Regions from separate parts of the Cobetia sp. 1CM21F genome, predicted to be linked through region 1. Evidence: predicted binding sites of a transcription regulator. Region 1 holds the regulator's gene; each other region holds the start of a gene.
What was found. The regulator sigma-54, encoded in region 1, starts transcription at its own class of promoters, with help from an activator protein. The targets are predictions, from matches to a motif close to TGGCACNNNNNTTGCTNT.

Region 1 (4,198 bases):
GGCCGCCATGGCGCTGGACAGCGATGCCAGCCAGCCGATCAACATCGCCGCGGATGCCCTGTCGCTCGATGACAAGGCCGGTACCGCCACCTACACCGGCCAGGTGGAGATGCGCCAGGGCAGCATGAAACTCGATGCCAGCCGCGTCGATATCAGCCGCGCCGGCAGCGGCGAGATCTCGCTGGTCAAGGCCACCGGCAAGCGTGCCTACCTGGAACAGCAACCCGCACCCGACGAGAAGCTGGTCAAGGGCTGGGCCGACACCATCCGCTACCATGCACTGGAGCGCCGCGTGGAGCTGGTCGGCAACGCGCGTCTTGAGAAAGGCGATGACACCTTCGAAGGCGGCTACGTGGAGTACTTCCTCGACAAGCGCCAGGTGAACGCCAACAACAGCAAGACGGCACAGCAGACCGAAGGCGGTCGCGTGCACATGACTCTGACGCCACGCGGCGCCAATGCCAGCAAGGAAAACTGAGTCATGACTGCTGCTACTCCGCGTACGCTGAGCGCTCGCCATCTGGCCAAGGCCTACAAGGGCCGCAAGGTGGTCAAGGACATCTCGCTGGAGATCCGCCAGGGCGACATCGTCGGCCTGCTGGGCCCCAACGGCGCCGGCAAGACGACCTCGTTCTACATGATCGTCGGACTGGTGCGCGCCGATGCCGGCAACGTCTCCATCGATGACAAGGACCTCTCCGCTGCCGCCATGCATCAGCGTGCACGCGCCGGCATCGGCTATCTGCCGCAGGAGGCGTCGATCTTCCGCAAGCTGTCGGTGGCCGACAACATCATGGCGATCCTGGAGACCCGCAAGGACCTGGATCGCAATGGCCGCAAGGCACGCCTTGAAGAGTTGCTCGAGGAATTCAGCATCACGCACATCCGCGCCAGCGCCGGCATGAGCCTGTCCGGTGGTGAGCGTCGACGGGTCGAGATCGCCCGTGCACTGGCCACCGAGCCGGACTTCGTGCTGCTCGATGAGCCCTTCGCCGGCGTCGACCCCATCTCGGTGGGCGAGATCAAGAGCATCGTGCGCCAACTGCGCGATCGTGGCATCGGCGTGCTGATCACCGACCACAACGTGCGCGAGACGCTCGATATCTGTGACACCGCCTATATCGTCGGCGATGGCCAGATCATCGCCCACGGTGACGCGGACTCCATCCTGGCCAACCAGCAGGTGCGCGACGTCTACCTGGGCCACGAGTTCACGCTCTAGGGTTAGCGGCTGCGCTGAGCCCACCAGATGCGAAAGCTTCAAAAGCCGCTGCGTGATTTTATCGCGTAGCGGCTTTTTCATGTCTGACATCAGACGCATGCATGACGTCCATACCACCTTGGTGGAAACATGGCATGCAAGTTGCTTGAATATTCACGACAACCACTTGTCAGTGCCCCGAGTCACGGTATAGCGTAGTAAGCACGTTCCTTTGCCGTGAATTGACTGACTCCATGAAACCCACCCTGCAACTCCGCCTCGGCACCTCGCTGACCATGACGCCGCAGCTCCAGCAAGCGATCCAGCTGCTGCAGCTGTCGACGCTCGACCTGCGTCAGGAGATTCAGCAAGCCCTCGAGTCCAACCCCATGTTGGAGCTCGACGAGGACTACGAGTCGCTGGATGTCGTCGAGACACAGGATTCGAGCGAGATCTCCACTGCCGACTCCTCGAGCGAGATTCCCGAGGAATACCCCCTCGACAGCGACTGGTCGGACCTCTACCAGGACCACGCCGGTAGCCTGACCAGCTCCGGCAGTGGCAGCGGGAGTGAAGAAGGGACGGACTTCGATCGAAATACCAGCGTCGAGAGCCTGCAGGACCACCTGCGCTGGCAGCTGGCGATGACCGACCTCGATGGCCGTGAACGCCAGATGGCGGAGAGCCTGATCGATGCCGTCGACGGTGCCGGTTATCTGAGCCTGTCACTCGATGAGCTGGTCGATGGCCTGCGCGGCCAGGGCCTGCCCGGCCTCAAGGCCTCCGAACTCGAGCAGGTATTGCTGCGTCTGCAGCAGTTCGACCCGACCGGCGTCTTCGCCCGTGATCTGCGCGAATGCCTGCTGCTGCAACTGGCACTGCTGCCGGATGACCTGCCGCTGCTGGCGCAGGCGCGCCGCCTGGTACGTCAATTCCTCGAGGCACTGGGCAACGATGACCGCAAGCTGCTCAAGCGCCGCCTGAGCCTTGACGATGACGAGCTGGATCACGTCATCCGCCTGGTACGCGCGCTCGATCCGCGTCCGGCATCCGCCTGGGGCGAGCCCGCCAGCGATTACGTGATCCCTGATCTGCTGGTGCGCCATACCCGCCATGGCTGGCAGGTCGAGCTCAACCCGGAAGCGCTGCCCAAGCTGCGCATCCAGCCGGAATACGCCGCGCTGATCAAGCGTGCCGACAAGTCAGCCGACAACACCTTCCTCAAGGACAACCTGCAGGAAGCCCGCTGGCTGATGAAGAGCCTGTCATCGCGCAATGACACCCTGCTCAAGGTCGGCCGCGAGATCATGGCGCGCCAGATCGACTTCCTCGAGCAAGGCGAGGAAGGCATGAAGCCGCTGATTCTGGCCAACATCGCCGAAGTGGTCGAGATGCACGAATCGACCATCTCGCGGGTCACGACCCAGAAGTACATCCACACCCCGCGCGGCGTCTTCGAGCTCAAGTTCTTCTTCTCGAGCCAGGTCGGTGGCAGCGGCAGTGGCGACGCCCACTCAAGCACCGCCATTCGTGCCCGCATCCGCAAGCTGATCGCGGAAGAGCCGGCCCGCAAGCCTCTCTCCGACTCGCGGCTGGTCGATCTGCTCGCCAGCGATGGCATCGAGGTCGCACGCCGTACCGTGGCCAAGTATCGCGAAGCGATGGGCATCCCCTCCTCCAGCGAGCGCAAACGTCTGGCCTGAGGCGTCACCTGCGGCTGTCATGCCCTGCTCTCACCTCCACAATGGCAGCCGCCGCCAACCTCAAGCGCTGGATTTTCCGCTCATCAGCCTCTGACTTCGCGGGCAGCGGTGCGCCTGTCTCGCGCTCTGTCATGCCGTCAACCGCTCATCAATTGCCCGTCATGGGCCATGACGGCGCGCAGGATGACGGTAAAAAACCGCCGTTCCGGCAGCGTCATTCACCGTCAATCGCATGTTTTTAAAGTCACTTTTGCGCGTATTGCACCTGGATGACACCCGGACAACCTCCCGGAACGCCGCTTGCTCCACGCAATCGAAGCGCCTGAAAGGCGACGTACATGCAGGGATTGGCGACGAAAACCCGCCTTCTTGCGCGTCTTTCACGCACCACCCACCAGACGTGCCCTTGAAGTCCACTCCGATACCCCTCACTGAGTTGAAGACAAGCACTGAGCCACGATGCAGCGCAGCGTTGATCTTTGCGCAAAGCTTGGGCATTGTCGGTACAGACGCTCACGACATCTGACGCCACTGGCAAGGGTGCGAAAACATCGCCAGACGGTGGCCGTCAAGCCTGTTGCAGAGCGTCCGATCAGGGTTTGCTCGTAGTCAAAAAGGGTTACAATTGAATGGCAACCCGCTGGATAAAGGAGCGTGTCCATGCAAGTGAATATCACCGGGCATCATGTGGAACTTACCGATCCTCTCCGCGATTACGTCAACGAGAAGCTCGCTCGCCTCGAACGGCATTACGACAACATCACCAATGTTCAGGTGACACTGTCGATCGAGAAGGAGCGCCAGCAGGCTGCCTGCACCTTGCACGCGGCAGGCGCTGACCTCCACGCCCTGGCAGAAGACCCCAACATGTACGCTGCCATCGACGCGCTCGCCGACAAGCTGGATCGCCAGCTGGTCAAACACAAGGAAAAGTCCCAGGCTCGCTCTCAGGGCACCGGGACCCGTTGACCTTCAGCCATGACACTTGATCAGATCCTTCCCCCCGAGCGCACGCTGTACGGTGTCCCCGGGGGGAGCAAGAAGCGGGTGCTTGAATTCTTCAGCACCTTCATCGCACAGAACATTCCCAGCCTGGATAGCCAGGAAGTCTTCTCGCGCCTGATCGGGCGCGAGAGACTGGGGTCGACCGGCATTGGCCACGGTGTGGCCGTGCCCCATGCACGCAGCCCGCATTGCAAGACGCCAATCGCTGCGTTTCTGAAGCTCGGTGAACCCATCGACTTCGATGCCATCGACGGAGAACCCATCGATCTGCTGTTCGTGCTGCTGGTGC
Region 2 (4,198 bases), on a different contig from region 1:
GACGCACCAGGCTGCCGATGAATTCCATGAAGCCGAAGTCGACCAGCAGCGGCAGCAGAATGGCCGCGAAGAAGAAGAAGGTCAGCAGTACCGGCGCGAGATCATTGAGCATCACGCCGCCGGTGAAGGCCGCGGTGACCTGGGTTGGCCCCCATTGGAAGTAGGTCATCAACGCGAAGATGGCGCCGAGGGCGCGCATGGCGAACCATACCGGCGAGACATCGAACAGCTCGTGCGCCGCGCCCTGACGTGCCCAGGCCGGCTTGGCGAGCTTGACGAAGCCGGTGAGGATCACCGACAGACACAGCACCGCGACGGCGATGGCGGGCAAGGCGCTGCCGAGCGTGGCCTTGAGCCAATCGGCCATCAGGCCCATGCCGATGTTGATGGTGTCGCCGACACTGAACGGCACCAGGAAGAAGCTGACGCCGAGCAGTGACGGCACCAGGAATTTCATCAGCCCCCTGGCCGTCAGCGGCACGGGGCGGGTGGCGATGAGGTCTTTCTGCGCCTTGTGTGGCTTGGCGGTCTCAGGCTGTTCAGCACCAGAGCCAGAACTTGAGACAGAACTTGAGCCAGAACTTGAGACAGAACTTGAGACAGAACTTGAGACAGAACTTGAGACAGAACCGGAAATAGCGCGGGGCGGCGTATGGTCCGCCGCGGAGTCGATGCTGGTTGTCATTCGGGTCACCTAGATCTTGTTGTAATGGTCAGGCTCTAGCCGAGCATTGTGTGATGCATCATGCCGTATCGTCTCGGGTGATTCTGTGTGCGCCGAGGGCGGGACGGGCCCCCGGCGCGGGTGCAGCAGGGCAGCGGGTCATTCGTGGGTCGTTCGTGGATCAGTCGCGCTGTTGCACGCCCGGCAGCACGCACAGCATCTCGTAGAGCAGGGTCGCGCCCATCAGCGCGGTGTTGCCGCTGGTGTCGTAGGGCGGGGAGACTTCCATCAGGTCACCGCCGACGATGTTGAGGCCACGCGCGCCGCGCACGATTTCCATGCCCTGGGGCATGGTCAGGCCGCCGGCTTCCACGGTGCCGGTGCCGGGGGCGACGGAGGGGTCCAGGCCATCGATGTCGAAGGTGATGTACACCGGGCGGTCGCCCATCATGTCGCGCACTTCGGCCATCAGCGGGGCGAGTGACTTGAACCAGCACATTTCGGCGGTCTCGACACGGAAGCCCTGCTGGCGGCACCAGTCGAAGTCATCGGCGGAGTAGCCGGTGCCACGCAGGCCGATCTGCACCACGCGATTGCTGTCGAGCAGGCCTTCTTCCTGGGCGCGACGAATCGGTGTGCCGTGGGCGATGGGCTCGCCGAACATGTGGTCGTTGACGTCGGCGTGGGCATCGATGTGGATCAGGCCGACCGGACCATGCTTCTTGGCGATGGCGCGCAGCACCGGCAGGGTGACGGTGTGATCGCCACCCAGCGTCAGCGGTACGCAGTCGTGGCGCAGCACCTCATCGTAGAACTGCTCGATGATGTCCATGCTCTTAGGCAGGTGGAAGGTGTTGATCGGCACATCGCCGATGTCCGCGACCTGCAGGCTATCGAAGGGCGCGGCGCGGGTGGCCATGTTGTAGGGGCGCAGCATGCGCGATTCATCACGGATCTGGCGCGGGCCAAGACGTGCGCCCGGACGGTTGGAGGTACCGATGTCCAGCGGAATGCCGATGAAGGCGGCGTCCAGGCCTTCCGCGGTTTCCTGAGCCGGCAGACGCATCATGGTGGCCGGGCCGCCGAAACGTGGCATGTCGTTGCCGCCCAGCGGCTGATTGAACTCGCTCATCTGTCTCTCCAGGGTCTTGAGTCGCTCGCGCTGACGTGACGGCGAGCGGGGTATTGTGATTGTTCGCCTGATCGTTCGGCCGGACGGTGGCATGAAAGCCGGCGATCTTCCTTGGCGCATACCCCAGCATTGCAGTAACCATGCCAATTTTTAGTCGATTGATTTTATTGGGTTTTATTTGAGAGTGGTCGCAGAGTGATTCATTTATGGATCACTCGTGCGCCATTAATGATTCAAAAATGGATCGCTGATTCATTTGTGGATCACATTCGGGCATCATCGAGAGTGTCTTCAAGCGCAGTGCGAGAAAGACCAGCAGGAAAGACCTGCTGGAAAGTACTGATAGAAAGAAGCGCTGGAAAGAACTGCTAGAAAGACCTGCTGTAAAGCCCCGCCCGATTCACAGGCGCGACCATGAGGTGCCCGCCATGTCAGAGCTCGACCGTCAGATTCTCAAGACCATCATCGACACCGCTCACGATCACTACTTCGTGGTCAATGCGGATGGCCAGGTGATGGATGTCAGTCCCGGCGCCGCGGCTGTCTATGGCATGACCCGCGAGGAGTTGTGTGCCGCCAACGTGCATGAGCTGGAAGCCAGCGGCGTGCTCAAGCCCTCCATCAGCCTGGAGGTGCTGCGCACGGGGCGCACCCTGCAGATGATGCAGCTCACCGCCACCGGGCGGCGGGTGGTGGCGCAGGCGCATCCGGTGTTCGTCGCGGGCAAGCTCGAGTGCGTGGTCAGCCGCTCGATGGATCTCACCGATATCCAGCTGTTGCAGCAGGAGTACGCGGTGCTCCAGCAGCGCTTCAGTGATCACCTGCGCCGCAATTCACGCGGTGGCGAGCTGAGTGGCGTCAGTCAGGCAGAGGGCGATCGGGCAACGGCGGGGGCAGGGCAATCAGTCCACGACACTGAGCAATATGCACAGAGCCAGGCTGAACAGCGGCAACGTGAACAATCAGCACGAGAGCAGGCCGAGTGCGAAGACGCCGCGCTGGAGCTGGGCGAGCTGCAGGTCAGAAGCCCGGTGATGCGCGAGATCGCGCTGCTGCTCAAGCGGGTCGCGCCCACCAACGCCACGGTATTGATGCTGGGCGAATCCGGGGTCGGCAAGACGGCCTTCGCCCATCAACTGCATCGCTGGAGCCAACGCGCCGACGGCCCCTTCATCGAGGTGAACTGCGGCGCCATTCCCGAGAGCCTGTTCGAGTCCGAGATGTTCGGCTATCAGGCCGGCGCCTTCACCGGCGCGGGCAACCGTGGCAAGGCAGGCCTGATGGAGCAGGCCGAAGGCGGCACCCTGTTCCTCGATGAGATCGGTGAGCTGCCGCTGGCCACCCAGACCAAGCTGCTCAAGGTGATTCAGGACGGGATGATCACTCGCCTGGGCGACACCACCACCCGCCGCGCCGACTTCCGTCTGGTCGTCGCCACCAATCAAGACCTCGCCGCCCGCGTGGAGCAAGGCCAGTTCCGCCTCGACCTCTACTACCGAATCAATGTGCTCCCCGTCAGCCTGCCGCCGCTGCGCGAACGCCGCGAAGACATTCCCGCCCTGATCGAGCAACACCTCTCCCGCCTCAATCAACGTCACGGTCGCCGCAAGCTCCTCGACGCCTCGTTATGGCCCATCCTCATGCGCCAGGACTGGCTCGGCAATATCCGCGAACTGGAAAACTGGCTGGAACGCGCCTGGCTCAGCGCCCCCAGTGATGTCATCGACAGCAACTCAGTGAAAACACTACTCAACACTTGTTCCACGAATAACGCTAATGGACTAGGCAATTCATTTGGCTTCAGTAATGACAAATCTAAGGGAATAGGCGTTACTGAAAGTTTTACCACTGCCGATAACTCTCATAGTCCCAATTCCCTCTCAGAGCCTGCCGCTGAGGGGGCGGTAGCCATGCCAATCCCCAAACTTGGCCCTAACGAAACTCTCAAGGAAGGCCTGGCACGCATTGAAGCACAATGGCTACGTGAGATGGCAGCGGAATTGCCCAGTACCTATGCGATAGCCAAGAGGGCAGGGATCAGTCAGCCGTCAGTGGTGAGGAAGTTGAAGAAATAATTTTATATCCTTGGTTGAATTGTATGGCTGCTCACTAAATGCGGATGAGAGGAAAATGATCGGAAATATATCAAGCAAATGTGATTACATGAGTAAAGTGCTTTCTTTCATGTTTAAGGTTGCAATTTTTGTTGGGGGTATTTCACTTTTCTTTTACTGTAAAAGAATTGATTATTTTCCAGTGGGGATATCTTTTGGGGATGGTTTACTATTTGCTTTCTATTCTCCAATTGTACTTGTTGTATTTTCTGTATTCATTGTTACGCTCATTAGTGTTGGTCTTTTGTTAGTAAATTTTATTTTTGATTTTTACAAGCTAATGCTAAA
Region 3 (4,198 bases), on a different contig from region 1:
GATCACTGAAGACCACGTTGCCGTTGGCATCGACGTGACGATAGACCTGGGCCGCCTGTAGATCGAACGACAGGCTGGACAGCATCAGCGTCGCTGCCAGCAGCAGGCACTGCAGTGGCTCGGGGCGCGCTGCTGGCAGTGCACGCGAGTCAGTCGCGGGGTTCGCGACGCGCAGGGAGGATACGAAGGGCCACATCCGAAGATTCCTGAAGAGAGTCATGGGAGGCCAGAAGCCGCAGGCAGCTCCAGCGGGTTGAGTCTATCGACAGGCGATCCTGCAGCCTGATGACAAGGCTAACAAGTTACAAAGCTTACCGCGTTGATGCCAGCATTTGGGGCCTTCGACAAGATGCCTGTGTGCATTGACTGTCACGCAAGGCTACCACTGCGCCCTGCATATCTGTCATCAGCATGACCGATCTCAGGGAAAAGGATCAGGGGCAGAGCAAAGGAGCAAAGGATCAGAGCAAAGAGATAGAACGAAGCAGGACCATAATGACAAACAGGGCCACAACGAAAAACAGGGCCACACCTGTCGGTATGGCCCTGCTGTCGTCATCGTCCGGGAATGGCCTTCACCGGGAAGGCACTCCGTCAGATGGCGTGGCTAGCGAATGTCTGCCTCAACCTCTGCAGCGCTTGGACGCTGCAGTACTTGGGCGCTGTAGCACTTAGACGCTGTAATACATGTCGAATTCGAGCGGGTGAGTCGCCATGCGCAGGCGCTGGACGTCTTCGCCCTTCAGCTCGAGGTAGGCATCGATCATGTCGTCGGTGAAGACGCCGCCCTGGGTCAGGAACTCACGATCGCCGTCCAGCGCGGTCAGGGCCTGTTCGAGGCTCTCGGCCACGGTCGGGATGGACTTGGCTTCTTCGGCCGGCAGGTCGTAGAGGTTCTTGTCCATCGCGTCGCCCGGGTGGATCTTGTTCTTGATACCGTCAATACCGGCCATCAGCATCGCGGAGAAGGCCAGGTACGGGTTGGCCGTCGGATCCGGGAAACGCGCCTCGACACGCTTGCCTTTCGGGCTGGCGGTGTACGGGATACGGATGGAAGCGGAACGGTTGCGGGCAGAGTAGGCCAGCATGACCGGCGCTTCGAAGCCCGGCACCAGACGCTTGTAGGAGTTGGTGGACGCATTGGTGAAGGCGTTCAGGGCACGAGCGTGCTTGATGATGCCGCCAATGTAGTAGAGGGCCATTTCGGACAGACCCGCGTACTCGTCACCGGCGAACTGGTTGTCGCCATCCTTCCAGAAGGACTGGTGAACGTGCATGCCGGAACCGTTGTCACCGACCAGCGGCTTGGGCATGAAGGTCGCGGACTTGCCGTAGGCGTGAGCCACGTTGTGGATCACGTACTTGAGTTCCTGAACCTCATCGGCCTTCTTGACCAGGGTGTTGAACTTGACGCCGATCTCGTTCTGGCCGGCGTTCGCCACTTCGTGGTGGTGAACTTCGACTTCCTGACCGATGGCTTCCAAGGTGTTGCACATGGCAGCACGGATATCGTGGAAGCTGTCGATCGGCGGGACCGGGAAGTAGCCGCCCTTCAGACGCGGACGGTGACCCAGGTTGCCGCCTTCCGGCGTGGAATCGGTCGCCCAGGCACCTTCTTCGGAAGAGATCTTGAACATGGAACCGTTCATCTCGTTCTTCCAGTGCACTTCGTCGAAGATGAAGAATTCCGGCTCCGGACCGAAGAAGGCGGTGTCGCCCAGACCGGTGGACTTCAGGAATTCCTCGGCACGCTTGGCGACGGAACGCGGATCGCGCTCATAGCCCTGCATGGTGGCCGGCTCGATGACGTCGCAACGCAGCACCAGGGTGGTGTCTTCGGTGAACGGGTCGAGGAAGGCAGTGCCGTCGTCCGGCATCAGGATCATGTCGGATTCGTTGATGCCCTTCCAACCTTCGATGGAGGAACCATCGAACATCTGGCCGTTCTCGAAGAATTCCTCATCCACTGTACGCGCCGGGATGGAGACGTGCTGCTCCTTGCCCTTGGTGTCGGTGAAGCGCAGATCAACCCACTTGACTTCGTGTTCTTCAATCAGGGCAAGTGTCTTCTCAGCCATGGTAATTCTCCGATGGAGCCGGCGGCTCTGGTTACAGTTGGTGTCAGCGTTGTCTGGGGTTATTGCTCTATTTTGTAAGCCTTTTCTCTCATGGTCGGCGTCGTTATGCCAGCCATCAGACAGGATGCTCTAACAATGCAGCGAGCGTGCCAGAATGGCGCACGCCGCATCGCTCATTTCAGTAAGCTCATGAATATGCTGAAAAAAAACATCACCATCTTCATGCATGCACCACGAAAACCCGACCAAAGATGGGCCGACAAGGTGCAAAAATTCTTGCCGCGCAGTGCAGATTCATCATTTGAGTGCACCAAAAAACGCCATTGCTCCACATTGGTGCAAAACGCTGAATCCCGGGAATTTTTCCGCTCACACCCGATGATCACGTCAGCATCACATTGCGGTCATTTCTTTCTTTCATCCTCATGTTTGCCTCGACTCGCAAGTTTTTTTCATCCGCGACAAGGGCGCGGAAAAGACTTGAGAGACAACCATTTGGGCACTTCAGGCCAATTGAAGGCACTCGCTGACTCGCCTCGTGAATGCACGATGCTGGCAGGAGGCATGCCATGCCCCCTATAATGCGCCCCAAATCACAAGCGCCCGGTACGCGAGCGCCCATTTTCCGCACAGGTTCCCGTCGTGATCGAGAAACTTCGCAACATAGCCATCATCGCCCACGTTGACCACGGTAAAACTACCCTGGTCGACAAGCTCCTGAGTCAGTCTGGCACCCTGGACCGCAAGGCCGAGGGTCAGGAACGCATCATGGATTCCAACGACCAGGAAAAAGAGCGCGGCATCACCATTCTCGCGAAGAACACCGCGATCCAGTGGAACGACTACCACATCAACATCGTGGATACCCCTGGGCACGCTGACTTCGGTGGCGAAGTCGAGCGCGTGATGTCCATGGTCGATTCCGTGCTGCTGCTGGTCGATGCCGTCGATGGCCCGATGCCGCAGACTCGCTTCGTGACCCAGAAGGCATTCGCCCAGGGCCTGAAGCCGATCGTCGTCGTCAACAAGATCGACCGTCCGGGCTCTCGTCCTGACTGGGTCGTTGACCAGATCTTCGATCTGTTCGACAACCTGGGCGCGACTGACGAGCAGCTCGACTTCCCGATCATCTACTGCTCTGCCCTCAACGGCATTGCCGGTATGGATCCGGAAGACCTGAAAGACACCATGGACCCGATGTTCCAGTCCATCGTCGACATCGTCGAGCCGCCGAAGGTCGAGCTGGACGGTCCGTTCCAGATGCAGATCTCCGCACTGGACTACAACAGCTACGTCGGCGTCATCGGTCTGGGTCGCATCAAGCGCGGCGCTGTCAGCCCGGGTCAGCAGGTTTCCATCATCACCAAGGAAGGCGCTGTCCGTAAGGGCAAGATCGGCCAGGTCATGACTCACATGGGTCTGGACCGCGTGCAGACCGACAAGGCGACTGCCGGCGACATCGTCTGCATCACCGGTATCGAGAACCTCGCGATCTCCGACACCATCTGCGACACCGCCACTGTCGAGGCGCTGCCGCCGCTGACCGTCGATGAGCCGACCGTCTCCATGACCTTCCAGGTCAATGACTCTCCGTTCGCCGGTCAGGACGGCAAGTTCGTCACCAGCCGCAACATCCGTGAGCGTCTGGACCAGGAACTGATCCACAACGTCGCACTGCGCGTCGAACAGGGCGAGACTCCGGAGAAGTTCGTCGTCTCCGGTCGTGGTGAGCTTCACCTCTCCGTTCTGATCGAATCCATGCGTCGTGAAGGCTTCGAGCTGGCCGTGGGCCGTCCGGAAGTCATCATCAAGGAAATCGACGGCAAGAAGCAGGAGCCGTACGAAGAAGTCATCATCGACTGTGAAGAGCAGCACCAGGGCTCCATCATGGAAGAGCTGGGCTACCGCAAGGGCGAGCTGACCAACATGAACCCGGATGGCAAGGGTCGTGTGCGTCTGGACTTCATCATCCCGTCTCGCGGTCTGATCGGCTTCCGTGGTCAGTTCCTGACCCTGACCTCCGGTACCGGCATCCTGACCAGCCGCTTCGATCACTACGGTGATCTGAAGGAAGGCGCAGGCGTCGAGCGTCGCAACGGCGTCATGATCTCCATGGTGCC
Region 4 (4,198 bases), on a different contig from region 1:
CAGGATGCGGCCGACATTATCCTTGCGAATCTGAGACTTGCGAGTGGTCATGCGATCCCCTGACGCGGTGCTGGCAGTGCGATGAGAATATCACAACCGCACTGCCAACATGTCTGAGCCGTCAGGTTTGCCCTGTCATCCGGCAAAGGAGATGGCGACTTATCTACAAGTGCTGTGCAATCCCGCGCCAGCGCGGACCGGCAAGAACCGCGCCCGCGACGTCACTCGAAGACCGCGCCATCGATGAAGCCATCCGCTGGCATCGGCACCTGGCCCGCCTCGCCGCTCAGCCACCAGGGCGCCGGATGCGTGCCTTCACTGCGCTCATCCGCCACCGGCACCACCATGCCCAGCTTGCGGGCCGCCGTGCGGTAAAGATCCGGTCGCACACAACGTGTCAGCGTCGCCTCGAGATCCTCGTCATTGAAACCCTGCAGATGCCCCCAGCGCTGCATCTGGGCGATGTACCAGCGCGTCTGGGAACGCCACGGGAAGTTGGCCGCGTAGCGATGGAAGATGGTCCAGCCGGGATTGTGCTGCTGGAAGTCGTCCACCGACTGCTCGACATCGACATCCTCCAGACCGCGCGTCACCACGCTCATCGGCACCTCCGGCATGCCCTCGTCGTGCAGCCACTCGGCGGCCTTGGCCCGATTGCCGGGGCGGTCCAGCCAGGCGCAGGCATTGAGCAGCGCGCGAATCAGCGCCTGATGCGCCAGCGGATGCTGCTCCGCCCAGTCCTCGCGCACGCCCAGCACCTTTTCCTGCCCGAAGCGCCAGATATCGTGACTGCCCGCCACCACCTGCCCCATGCCCTGCGCCGCCGCCAGGCTGTTCCAGGGCTCACCGACACAGAAGCCATCCAGCGCACCGCTGGCCAGCTGCGCCGCCATCAGCGGCGGCGCCACGGCACGCATCTCGACGTCGCGGTCCGGATTGATGCCACCGGCCGCCAGCCAGTAACGCAACAGATAGCGGTGCGAAGAGAACGGGTGCACGCTGGCCAGTTTGAGCAACGGCTCGCCACGCTGCTTGCGCTCGTGCACATGCGCCGCCAGCGCCTTCGCGACCTGCAACGGACTGGAGAGGTCGTGGCCGTCCTCGCCGAGGGTGGCCATCAGCGCGCGCGACAGCGTGATGGAGTTGCCACCCAGATTGAGCGTCATGGCACTGATCACCGGCGTGGCGCGGCCATCCAGGCCCAGGGTCGAGGTCAGCGGCATCAGCGCCAGCATCTGCGCACCCTGCAGCACGCCGGTCTGCAGGTCATCACGCAACGCCGCCCACGAGGGTTGCCACTTGAGTGTCACCGCCAGCCCCTCCTCGCGGAAAAGCCCCAACTGCTCAGCGACCACGAAGGGCGCGGCATCATTGAGTGGCATCAGGCCCAGCGTCAGCTGATGGCCATTCAGGGGTACATCTGTGGGCATCACGCACACCTCTTGAACGATCGAGAGAGAAGGACAGTACGGCGACCGGCTCAGCGCCGACGCGCGGCCTTGAGCAGCTCATCGGCCAGCTCATGCAGGGCCAGGCGCCGGTTCATGGCGGTCTTGCGCAGGTATTGGTAGGCGGCATCTTCACTGAGCCCGCGCGTCTCCATCACCACGGCCTTGGCACGATCGACGCTGCGCCGCTGCACCAATGTGGTCTGGGTACGGTTGAGCTCCCCCTTGAGCGCACGGTGCGCCTCGAAGCTGGTGATGGCGACCTCGACCATGCTGCGCACCATCGCTGGCATGACGTGGTCCACCACATAGGCCGAGACACCGGCGCCGGCCGCTTCGCGCACGAGGTCTGGCGCATCTTCACTGGCCAGCATGATCATCGGCTTGGGATAGCGTCGCCCCAGCTGGCCGAGATGCTCCAGGGTGTCGCGGCTGGGCAGGTCGGCGTCGATGATCACCGCATCGGGCTGATGCTGCTCGACCAGCGCGTGCAGGTCCTCGTGCTCGTCAACGCGCAGCGCCACCTCGAAGCCGGCGCTCAATAGCGCCTGCTCCAGCGCGGCGGAGCGCTCACTGCGGACATCGACGATCAGCACGGTCACGGGCATGTCAGGTTTCCTTGGGTCGGGCATGAGACTTGCCGTACACCCAAGCAGGATTCGTGCCGCAATCTGGTGCAACCCTGCGGCCAAAGGCCTTCAGAGCGGCCGAGCCGAAAGCGTCGCTGCACTGCAATGAGGCACGCGCCTTGCCGACCCTCCCAGCGCCATTCGCGTGCGCCAGACTGGTACCTCTCGCCTTGCTGACGCACCGCCAGCGCGCATCGAGCGGACATCCAGCCCGGGATACCGCCTGCGCATGCCAACCCACCTCCCTCGCCAAGCCATTGATCTTCTGGGACTTGTCCCGCCCACACCCCCGCAACTGGCGCACTACTTGCTTTGATCCTGTCACTTGCCGCACAGACGCTCTGCTGCCGGCAACCATGGCATCACCGACTGCTGCCATCGCTATCCATGACGTGGACCAGGCTCTTCGGAGTACGAGTGCGTCGAACCAGGCCCCTCAATGACGAGGCGCCCTTGCTGTCGTTCATTCACAGCCGTTCGACCACTCGCCGAGCACACCTGACTTCGTGCCCGGCACCGACGCTGAATCAGGAGCCCACTCATGGATATCCGCAACAAGGCCAGCCGCATCCGGCTGTTCAGCTTCAACACCCCGCAAATGCGCGCCTTCCACATGTCGTGGTTCGCCTTCCACGTCTGCTTCTTCGGCTGGTTCGGCATAGCGCCGCTGATGGCAGTGGTGCGTGACGACCTCGGCCTGACCAAGACCCAGATCGGCAACACTATCATCGCCTCCGTCGCCATCACGGTGATCGTGCGCCTCGCCATCGGCGTGCTGTGTGATCGCATCGGGCCACGCAAGGCCTACACCTGGCTGCTGTGCCTCGGCTCGCTGCCGGTGATGTGCATCGGCTTCGCCGACAGCTTCGAATCCTTCTTCCTGGCCCGTCTGGCCATCGGTGCCATCGGCGCCTCCTTCGTCATCACCCAGTACCACACCTCCGTGATGTTCGGCCCCAACGTGGTCGGCACCGCCAACGCCACTACCGCTGGCTGGGGCAACCTGGGCGGCGGCACCACCCAGATGCTGATGCCGCTGGTGATGGCCGGCCTGCTGATGCTGGGCGTCGAGCAGACCCTGGGCTGGCGTCTGGCGATGGTCGTGCCGGGCATCGTGCTGTTCCTGACCGGTATCGCCTACTACTTCTTCACCCAGGATGCGCCGGACGGCAACTTCAGCGAGCTGCGTGAGCGTGGTGAGCTGCCCAAGGCCGAGAAGGAATACAGCATGCGCGCCACCTTCGGCGCGGCAGCACGCGACATCCGTGTCTGGGCCCTGTTCCTCGTCTATGGCGCCTGCTTCGGGGTCGAGCTGACCATCAACAACGTCGCCGCCATCTACTTCTTCGATCACTTCGATCTCGACCTCGCCACCGCCGGTCTCATCGCGGGCCTGTTCGGCCTGATGAACCTGTTCGCCCGCACCCTGGGCGGCGTGTTTTCTGATCTCTTCGCCCGCCAGTCCGGCCTCAAGGGCCGCGTGCGCTGGCTGTTCATCGCGCTGCTGTGTGAAGGCGTGGCGCTGGTCGGCTTCGCCCAGATGGAAACCCTCGCGGTGGCCATCGGCATCATGCTGGTCTTCAGCCTCTTCGTGCAGATGGCGGAAGGCGCGACCTTCGGTATCGTGCCCTTCGTCAACCGCAAGGCACTCGGCGCGGTCGCCGGTATCGTCGGTGCGGGCGGCAACGCGGGCGCTGTCGCCGCGGGCTTCCTGTTCCGCAGTGAGGAACTGACCTACCAGGAAGGCCTGATGTACCTGGGCATGGGCGTGATCGTGATCTCGCTGTTCGCGCTGCTGGTGCGTTTCAGCGCTGCCACCGAAGCCGAGGAAAGCCGCGCCTACGACGCCGCCGTCGCGGACCGCAAGCAACAGAGCGAGCAGCAGCCCGCCTCGGCATAAGCGGATTGCTTTCTCCCCTAGCCAGACACAAGAAGGCCCCGCCTCCCATGAGGTGGGGCCTTCTTGTGTCTGTCGACAGCTCAGGTCAGCGGCGACTCATCGCAGCGCTGGCAGCCGAGCCTCAGCTATCGGTGGCGTTCTCGACGCTATCACCGGCTTCCTCGACGGCGTTGTCCATCTTCTCACCGGCCTTCTCCATCGGGCCTTCGTCCTCGCAACCG

Region 2: speB (agmatinase) is a predicted target of sigma-54. The motif match lies at 1,925-1,942, and genes of this name have one in related genera.
Region 3: glnA (glutamate--ammonia ligase) is a predicted target of sigma-54. The motif match lies at 2,213-2,230, and genes of this name have one in related genera.
Region 4: MSG32_RS12435 (NarK family nitrate/nitrite MFS transporter) is a predicted target of sigma-54. The motif match lies at 2,374-2,391, and genes of this name have one in related genera.

Annotation. Positions count from the first base shown of each region.
Region 1 is NZ_JALNTQ010000002.1:1,194,948-1,199,145, forward strand. Features, by position in the region: gene lptA (lipopolysaccharide transport periplasmic protein LptA) at 1-478, shown strand, start outside; gene lptB (LPS export ABC transporter ATP-binding protein) at 482-1,222, shown strand; gene MSG32_RS10820 (RNA polymerase factor sigma-54) at 1,456-2,904, shown strand; gene raiA (ribosome-associated translation inhibitor RaiA) at 3,565-3,873, shown strand; gene MSG32_RS10830 (PTS sugar transporter subunit IIA) at 3,883-4,198, shown strand, end outside.
Region 2 is NZ_JALNTQ010000001.1:1,083,824-1,088,021, forward strand. Features, by position in the region: gene MSG32_RS04360 (YjiH family protein) at 1-457, opposite strand, end outside; gene speB (agmatinase) at 846-1,796, opposite strand; gene MSG32_RS04370 (sigma 54-interacting transcriptional regulator) at 2,225-3,871, shown strand; gene MSG32_RS04375 (hypothetical protein) at 3,960-4,198, shown strand, end outside.
Region 3 is NZ_JALNTQ010000004.1:44,309-48,506, forward strand. Features, by position in the region: gene MSG32_RS13410 (DUF4124 domain-containing protein) at 1-196, opposite strand, end outside; gene glnA (glutamate--ammonia ligase) at 672-2,078, opposite strand; gene typA (translational GTPase TypA) at 2,721-4,198, shown strand, end outside.
Region 4 is NZ_JALNTQ010000003.1:250,583-254,780, reverse strand. Features, by position in the region: gene MSG32_RS12450 (TetR/AcrR family transcriptional regulator) at 1-51, opposite strand, end outside; gene MSG32_RS12445 (CmpA/NrtA family ABC transporter substrate-binding protein) at 222-1,430, opposite strand; gene MSG32_RS12440 (ANTAR domain-containing protein) at 1,481-2,056, opposite strand; gene MSG32_RS12435 (NarK family nitrate/nitrite MFS transporter) at 2,619-3,977, shown strand; gene MSG32_RS12430 (hypothetical protein) at 4,099-4,198, opposite strand, start outside.